Regions from separate parts of the Paenibacillus sp. FSL F4-0100 genome, predicted to be linked through region 4. Evidence: riboswitches for the same ligand, from Rfam matches in the RefSeq annotation. Region 4 holds a riboswitch; each other region holds the start of a gene.
What was found. Region 4 has a riboswitch for cyclic di-GMP ahead of MHH48_RS26715 (transglutaminase-like domain-containing protein). Riboswitches for the same ligand answer to the same signal wherever they lie in the genome.
Positions count from the first base shown of each region.

Region 1: linked by a shared signal. The riboswitch ahead of MHH48_RS34520 (S-layer homology domain-containing protein) and the one ahead of MHH48_RS26715 (transglutaminase-like domain-containing protein) in region 4 are both predicted to bind cyclic di-GMP.
Region 2: linked by a shared signal. The riboswitch ahead of MHH48_RS18280 (amino acid adenylation domain-containing protein) and the one ahead of MHH48_RS26715 (transglutaminase-like domain-containing protein) in region 4 are both predicted to bind cyclic di-GMP.
Region 3: linked by a shared signal. The riboswitch ahead of MHH48_RS34540 (S-layer homology domain-containing protein) and the one ahead of MHH48_RS26715 (transglutaminase-like domain-containing protein) in region 4 are both predicted to bind cyclic di-GMP.

Region 1 is NZ_CP150303.1:7,610,346-7,612,548, reverse strand. It holds gene MHH48_RS34530 (hypothetical protein) at 24-269, opposite strand; gene MHH48_RS34525 (hypothetical protein) at 269-394, opposite strand; cyclic di-GMP riboswitch class I at 734-832, shown strand; gene MHH48_RS34520 (S-layer homology domain-containing protein) at 985-2,203, shown strand, end outside.
Region 2 is NZ_CP150303.1:4,055,986-4,058,188, forward strand. It holds gene MHH48_RS18280 (amino acid adenylation domain-containing protein) at 1-1,156, opposite strand, end outside; cyclic di-GMP riboswitch class I at 1,385-1,479, opposite strand; gene MHH48_RS18285 (hypothetical protein) at 2,144-2,203, opposite strand, start outside.
Region 3 is NZ_CP150303.1:7,619,819-7,622,021, forward strand. It holds gene MHH48_RS34540 (S-layer homology domain-containing protein) at 1-1,236, opposite strand, end outside; cyclic di-GMP riboswitch class I at 1,426-1,524, opposite strand.
Region 4 is NZ_CP150303.1:5,912,716-5,914,918, reverse strand. It holds gene MHH48_RS26720 (ABC transporter permease subunit) at 1-643, opposite strand, end outside; cyclic di-GMP riboswitch class I at 916-1,002, shown strand; cyclic di-GMP riboswitch class I at 1,045-1,133, shown strand; gene MHH48_RS26715 (transglutaminase-like domain-containing protein) at 1,146-1,946, shown strand.

The DNA.
Region 1 (2,203 bases), 1.7 Mb from region 4:
AAGGTTCATCGTCAAATGTTCATTCAGGAACAAAATGCTGCAGATGATTGAGCCGACCGGGATGAGGAACGTGTGCGAGCCGACTTCGATGCCTCGCCTGAACCAATTAGCTTGAAGTATACGAGCCAACCGAGCGCAATGACGAATACGGAGATGAACAGCGTATCGTACAAGAAGGCTGCCGTCCAGCGCACCTCTGACCAGCTCTCGACAGTCGAGCCGTAAGCCGTCATGACGATGCCTCCAATCACGATCTGCATAGCGGTCATCACAGCGAATCGACCTTGGCCGCCTGCCGTTTGATATAGACTGTGCCAAGCGCCCAGCTTAGTTGCGGATCCCAAGGCGAGCAGAATGCCGAAGATGGAGATGCCTCCAATCCACCGATGCTCATCGAGGCGACTCCGCCGAAGCCGAGCAGTAGGCCGACCATTTTCCGGAGAAAGTTGACAAACAGCCCCTCAAGGCCGTGACCGCTGCAAGTCAGATAAGGTTGTATAGAAAATGTATAGGAGGAGCTAGTAGACTATAAGTTAATGAAGAAATAAGTAGATTTTTGGCGGATCCGACATGATCGTCCCGAATAAAAAAAATAGTGGTGATCACTTTTCCTAAAATTCTGCAAATAAAAGTAGGTTTCAACAAAGTTGGAGTATCGGGCCTAACCGTCCATTTTTTTCGAAGTATAATCCTAATTACGCAAGTGTTTAAATTCAATACTGTATACATACTCGTACGATAATGGCAAACCCGTTGAAAGACGGGGACGCAAAGCTAGAGGGGCTAAAGGATTTGCTGAAAACGCAAATGTCAATGCCAGCCAGCCGCCGAATACGACGGAAACTTCCGTCTGTTAGCGCATGCCGCTTAAAGGACGGAAGTTTTTTTATTATATCGTAAAGGAGGATCGAAAAAGTCAGCTATGAGGATGGGGGCTTATCCCACTTCATTTAAAATCGCAATGAATTTGGAGGAATGATTTATATGCGCGTCCATGGATCCAGGAATTATTGGAATAAACAACTGATCCTGCTGCTTGTTTTTATGCTAGTAGCGGAAGGATTTTTCACTATGCTTGCGCCACAAACGGCGAAAGCGGCTGCTCCTGCTCCAGGCGGGGTTAGCGGAGATTTGATCTCCTGGGTAGAGTTCACGAAGAGCATGGAGCAGGGGAAAATTGAAAACAACCTTGTTACCGAATTGCAGGACTTGGCGGATGAAGGAAGGAAATGGACTCCGTTTGCAACAAAGGAACAGAAGGTGGAGAATATCGGCAATAAAATGATCAACTTCCACCTCGTGACCGTTCCCGAAAGTTCCGATGCTGCCGTACAATATAAGACGAATTCGCCATTTGCCGATCCAACTTCAAATGCACGGGAAGTATTTTCCGTTCAGTCAAAAGATCTGGATGAAGCATGCCCAGCAGTGCCTCCTCCTGGTACGTACAATAGCGGCTTTCCTTGGGTAATGGGGGGGACTATGCCGGATGAATATTGTTCCCCAAAAACCGGTTTCGGTAGAATATCTTCAGGTCTCGGTTCTACTCAAGTGAGGGGGACAGTTAATCCCTTTAAAGAATTACCTACCATGTTGAATGTCTCAAGCGCGGTTAATAGCTGGAGGCTTAACATGAACGGGGCGATAACTGGTGGCGAATCGACCAATACAGTGAATTGGGAGACGACCGGGGCAGATGACGGATACTATGCGATCGGAGGAGCTAAAGCAACACCTTTCAAGGGCGGGAACATCGCGGAAGTCCTGGTATATAACCGCACACTGACAGATACGGAGCGGCAACAGGTCAATAGCTACCTGGCTCTCAAATACGGGATGACGATGGCAACCCGTGATTATTTGGCCAGCGACGGCATAACCAAGATGTTTAGCCATGCCGACAACACCGGCTATGGCAAGCACATTACGGGAATTGGCCGCGACGATAACGGCACATTGAATCAGAAGCAATCGAAGTCGCAGGTAGCGGGCGCCAATGTAACGATTGCGCTGGGTGATGCGATCACAGCGACTAACGATGCTAATACGAACCCGATTGCAAACGATAAAAGCTTCTTCGTTTTCAGCGACAATAACTTGTCGACCGTGTACGCCAAAGTCATCGATAATGACGATCTTCCCGCAAGCCATCAATTACAGCTCGCAACCAGCGTAACGTCGGCCAAGATGATGAATCGCGCAT
Region 2 (2,203 bases), 1.9 Mb from region 4:
AATGTTCAACCATGACACCTTTCGCTGTCCCCGTTGATCCAGAAGTATAGATGATATACGCTAGACTTTGCGAGGTTACTTCAGATATCGTATGGGGACAGCTGTCAAGATAAAGCTGCGCGTTGTCCCAATAAATTACTTTTCCTTCAAATGCAAAGTCAGGCTTCCAACTGGAAGGGGCCAGCAAAAATCCCGCCCGACTGTCCTCGAGCATATATTCGAGTCGTTCGCACGAAGAATCGGCTTCGATGGGCATATAAGCGCCGCCCGCCTTCAATATGGCTGTAAGCCCGACGATCATACTGACAGACCGATCCGCGACAATGCCAACGACGCTCTCCGGCTTTACGCCGTGATCCTGTAGTGCTTTTGCAAGCTGATTCGCGTGTTCGTTCAATTCCCGATAGGATATCTGATGGTCCTCGGTCATGACCGCTGGGCGATCGGGGGTTAAGCTGACCTGTTCCTCAAACAAGTAATGGACCGTTTTGCCGGAAGGATAGTCCGTCTTAATTCCGCTGAAAGCCTGAATCTGTCTCTCCTCTTCTTCGGACAACAAACGTATATCGGCAATCACTTTCTCGGGAAAATCGGCTACTTCCTGCACAATACGGCTCAAGTGGTCGCCCATCTGCTCAATCGTTTCCTTTCTATACAAGCGGGTCGCGTAATCAAGGTGTATCATGAGAGATTCCTTCTTAAAAGCCGTCAAAGCAAGCTCAAACGTCCCCAACTGATCAGATTTCAAAGGAGTAGTATTGGCGTTTTGCCAAGTAAACGCCGCTTTGATGAACGGATTGCCGCTCAGATTCTTACGCATATTCCGATCTTCGAGTGCTTGCATCGTGGTATGCTTGACTTCTATCAGAAACTTATCTAATGGCTTATGTACAGTAGGAGAGTATCGTATAGGAAGCATCTGGCTTTCCAACGAATACCCAATTACAGGGTCATCCTCGCCGGTATATTTGGCAAGCAGGATCGCATAACAAGCCATTAGTGCCATATCCACAGTTATTCCGAAATTGAACGCAAGTTGATAGAGTTTTCGGGTCGTTGCAGAATCAAGGCAAAAACTAACCCGGCTTCCTTCATCGTTGGTCCATCCCCCCCACGGAAATTCGTCAATTGATACTTCACATGTCGTTTGTTCCATGACCATCAACTCCCGGATTATCGATTCATTAATGTCTGATTGATAACGAACAGAAGAATCCTCTTCGCATTCTGCGATGAAGAAGTATCCCCCCTCCTGAGCCAATATGACTATGGCCTCGTATAGCCCCAAACTTAGTTTCTTCTTACAGCGAAGCTCGCCTTTGTTTTTTGGAACGTCAAAAAACCCCCTTTCTTCAAATGAATAAAACGGAGGTCTCCCGTCGTATTCGGCAACTGGCTGGCATCGCGATCACAGTAGATCCCGCATTAGCCCCTATAGCTTTGCGTCGCCACCTTTCGGTGGGTTTGCTATTGTCGTACAAAACTAGCATTAAATTGTAAATCGTGTTCATATTATGTATTCGTTTTACAATTACTGTATCTTGTTTCCAAATGAAAATCGATAGGTCTTTTGTTCAATATTGTCTTTCTAGAATTGTTTTGATGATATAGATAACCATCATGTAACTCTAGGACATGATAGTTAATCTTTACTAATTTTTGCTTTTCGTCGACTTCACTCTACTTCACTTAACTTCACTTAACTACCTATTAAAACTATATTATTCAAAAAAGCAGGATACGTTTTTACAAACAAAAATCGATTAAGAACAGAGACATACACACATTTTTGTCCCTGGCAGAATTCCACAAAATTACGCCATTACTCTAATAGATTCAGTATTATCAGTCTCCTATCCCTGCGTATTCTTCTATTATTACTTGGATATTGGGTTATGGATAATTAAGGCAATAGTTCTATTTTTCAACTTCACCCCTATATCCATTGTCCTAACTACGACTACGGATATCATTGGATCCAATACTTTTGTCTCTTGTAATACGGGACAAAAAAACCAAAGTTATTAGTACGTTATAACTGGTAACGAGATCTCGCTTCCGAAGAGTGGAGCACTCGAAACACAGCACTAATTTTCACAACCATCGGAATCATCTCCTGTAGGGAGATGGTATGCAGCTGTTGTTAAACTAGCCCGTTACGGTCCTGTCCATGATGAGTAATTTCCTTCAGGATCCTGTCAAT
Region 3 (2,203 bases), 1.7 Mb from region 4:
TTCATTATCCAACTGCAAGGTAATGTTTGCATCCTTCCAGTTGCTCTTTTGCACCTTGAATACTCGATCCATCAGCTTGGTTGTCTCATTCAACCCTTTTGGAAACGAACTAGTATCAGTAATAAGTTTCGTATATTGCCCCGTTCCCCCATTATCACTGAACGTGAGGAAGGACTTATCGTTTGGAATTGCATTTTTATTGTCTTTATTAGAAGCTGCAATTTGATCACCAAGTGCAATCGTTACTAGCGCCCCTGCTTCTTGCGAAAGAGACTGCGTCTGCTCCAGACTGCTTGCTGCATCCTTGCCAATACCGGTTATGCGATTGCCATAGCCGCTATTGTCTACAGCCGTCCACATCTTTGTGGTACCGTCGCTTGCGATATAGTCGCTCTTGCCGCCGTTAAGCGTAATTCCATACTTCAATGCCAAATAAGACTCAATCTTGGCCGCATCTACACTCGTTTCTCCGCTGTATAAAATAATTTCGGCCACATCTGCGCGAAGGCCATACCAGTTCATTGTCGATCCTGGGGTCGCACCAACTACAGGTGTGAATGCAAATTCACCAAATGGGTTATTTCTACCTACTGGAACTTCTTTTCCATCAACTCTGCCAATGTGTTTTGTGGCGTTTTGAATCTCATAGCCGGCAATTTGGTATCTGCTTCTGTCCGGAACTCCGAATTTGCGCCAAATAGAGTTCCCGCCAGTCCCAACTGCAAACAACTTTTCTGAGCCGCCCAAAATCAAGGCACCATAATCTTTAGTTGTAGTGGATCCAATAAGCGCACCCGCATCTCCAGATTCAGGCCACTTATAAACTGCATAACCTGATTGGAATGTAATATTCTTATCGCCAACCAGCTTGGCCGAAGCACCATAATGGCTTGAACTAGGTGGATTGTTGAACTTTACACTCGGGTTAAAGTTTACCCCGCTTGCATTAATTTTAGGGGTTCTAGCTTCTTGTCCACTCGGAACATTCAAGGTAAAGTTGACTGGACTCACTGATTTATCTGCCCAACCGGTCAACTGATTATTCGCATCGGCTGCAGCATCGTCGGCTTTAAGCCACAGTACCAAATTACTACCTACCCCTCCGGGTGCTGCCGGATCCCCAGCCGCTGCCGCGGACCGTGGCGCAAGCGCACTAGAAAAACTGCCTGCAGCCAGCACGAATATCAGTAGCATCATCAGCTGCTTTTTCCAAATTTTGTTTTTTGGTAAATACACTCTCTATCCGTCCTCCTTTTCACTACAATCTGACAATCATCTTTTCCCTCGCTTTAACCGATCAATACGAGTACGATACCGGGATTTCTGAACCCCCTAATCATCACCCCCATATAGGATGTCGATCCAATCTAGAAATAAAAACCTCCGTCTAAAAGCGGCATGCGCTAGACGGAGGTTTCCGTCGTATTTGGCAGCTGGCTGGCATTGGCTTTTGCGTCTTCAGCAAATCCGTTAGCCCCTTAAGCTTTGCGTCCCCGCCTTTCAACGGGTTTGCTATTATCGTACGAGTATGTATACAGTATTGAATTTAAACACTTGAGTAATTAGGATTATACTTCGAAAAAAATGGACGGTTAGGCCCGATACTCCAACTTTGTTGAAACCTACTTTTATTTGCAGAATTTTAGGAAAAGTGATCACCACTATTTTTTTTATTCGGGACGATCATGTCGGATCCGCCAAAAATCTACTTATTTCTTCATTAACTTATAGTCTACTAGCTCCTCCTATACATTTTCTATACAACCTTATCTGACTTGCAGCGGTCACGGCCTTGAGGGGCTGTTTGTCAACTTTCTTTATGCTTTTTTTCTTCTTAGGAGGGATAGTCCTGCAAGCAGCATGATGCATCTCGCCAGCAAATAGCTGTACATATTCGTAGCTGTGTTCGGCAACTTGTTATCTGTGCCTTTACTGTCTCCGGACTCTACATTCACCGAATCATTCGAAGTATCGGATGGACCAGGTTTATCAGATTCACCTAATATATCCGTTTCATCGGACCCACTTAATCCGCCGGGTCGGCTGAAATCTGGAGATTCAACATCCGAATCTTCCCCTCCTGGATTGTTCGGCTTAACCGAAGAAGATCCATCACTTTTTGATATGTATTACGGGAAGTTTAGGGTCGGTTTTTGAGCTATTTTAAATGCTTAAATTCCCCCCAAATCGAGTATTCACCCCC
Region 4 (2,203 bases):
CATCAATAACAGCTGCTTCATAATAGGTGCTGTCAATGCTCGTGATGGTTGCCAGATAAATGACCATACCATAGCCCAGGCCCTTCCAGACATTTAAGAGAATCAAGAACAATGGCCAATATTTCGGCTCCATATACCAGTTAATCGGATCGCTGCCCATATTGACGAGCATTTGATTGACAATCCCTTTATCGAAGCTTAAGAATGCCCAGCCTACCGCAGATACGACTACCCAGGATAGGAAATAGGGGAGGAACATCATTGTCTGATAGACCTTGCTCGCTTTGCGGCTGTGGAGGAGTCCGATCATAATCGCGAATAGAACGGGCAGAACGATTCCTAGCACGATAAACACAATGTTGTAGCCAATGGTGTTGCGAATAATGATCCAAGCGTCATTCGATTTGAATAAAAATTCGAAGTTTTTGAGGCCGACCCATGGACTGTTAAACACATTGCTCAAGAAGCCGCCGCTAATCTTGAAATTTTTGAAGGCGATAATGATCCCGAACATCGGTAAGAAACTAAACAGGAGGTACCAAATCGTGGTCGGCAGCGCCAAGAGGGTAAGTTCTGTATCCTGCTTGTGCCAGCGTATTCGTAAGCGCTTTCGTTTATCTTTTGATTCGGCTTTCGAGCTCATGTTTCCTCACTCCTTACGGTGTAATCTCGCTTGTCGGTGCACTTGTTAGTTTCATTGTATAAGAGGAGGATTCGCTGCTTCCAGATAACAAACTTGATACTATAGTCAACAAACGTTAGATTCGAAAGAATTGATTGTTCTATTGGTCGGCTAATAAACAAGACAAGTGTTGGGATTAGATGGCTCTGTTTGACCTATGACAATATTCCAAATTTTAAATTTTTTATTGATGGAAATTGAGATATTTGATATGATGTACTCACAAAAGCTACTCACGATAACGGCAAACTTGTCGAAAGGCAAGGACGCAAAGCTACAGGGTCTTCTTGACGAAACGTCAATGACAGCCAGCTACCGAATGAAAACGCTTTTTTTGTTTTTTGGACAAACGTGGAACTCTAATATGATAATGGCAAACTTGTCGAAAGACTAGGACGCAAAGCTACAGGGCCTTCTTGACGAAATGTCAAATGGCAGCCTGGCCACCGAAGGGGAGTTACACATGCGCAACGCAGTGTTCGCGATAATTGGACTTTTTGCGTTTCTGATATGGGCTCCGGTTGTACAAGCTGCACCATCTGAAGATTGGCTGGGCTTGGAAGAACTGGACCGTGGGGCAATCGTCATTCAATATGACGTGAAAGCAGGCACCAAGACGAAGCTCATGATCGGAAAAGGTCAGGACCAATATACATATGGGCTTTCGCCGGCCAAGCAGCAGGAAGTTTTTCCACTGCAGATGGGCAACGGAGATTACACGATTTCCGTGCTGGAACAAGTCAGCGGTAGCAAATACAAGATCGTTCAGGAAGCGGCAGTTAAGCTGCAACTGACGAACGGTAGCAAAGTGTTTTTGAACTCTGTACAAAATATCGATTGGAGCGAAGAGGGCAAGGCTGCTCAGCTTGCGAAAAAGCTAACCCGTTCTGCCCACTCCGACGAGGAAAAAGTACAGGCTGTCTACGAATATATCGTCGGGACGGTCCGGTACGACAATGCTCTAGCATCCAGCAAGCTGACGGATTACCTTCCCGATAGCAACCGCACGATCGCTGGACAGAAAGGGATGTGCTATGATTACGCCTCCCTATTCGCTTCCATGCTCCGCAGCCTCGATATTCCGGCAAAGCTTGCCATGGGAACCTCGGAATACGTTGATGTGTATCACGCCTGGAATGAAGTATATTTGAATGGGCAGTGGGTAACCATTGACACAACCGTCGATGCAAGCTGGAAAAGCAAAGGGACCGGATACAAAATGATTAAAGATGCCTCCAGCTATTCAGCATCCAAATACTACTAAATTAATGCGTAATAAACTAAGCTTTGGACGAATAAGTCCAAGGCTTATTTCGGTTGTATAGAAATTGTAGAGTTTTGGCCGATATAATGCAGAAAGCCCGCTGGGTTCTGAAGGAAAATACAGACACCAATGAATCGTGCGCCCATAACAGGTCTTGGAGATGATGGCTCATGAAGTCCATTATTGGCATGCATTTTGGTAGAAGCATGGGACGAAATGAACGCACGGAAAGTTAGATCGGAACCGAATATTACGAG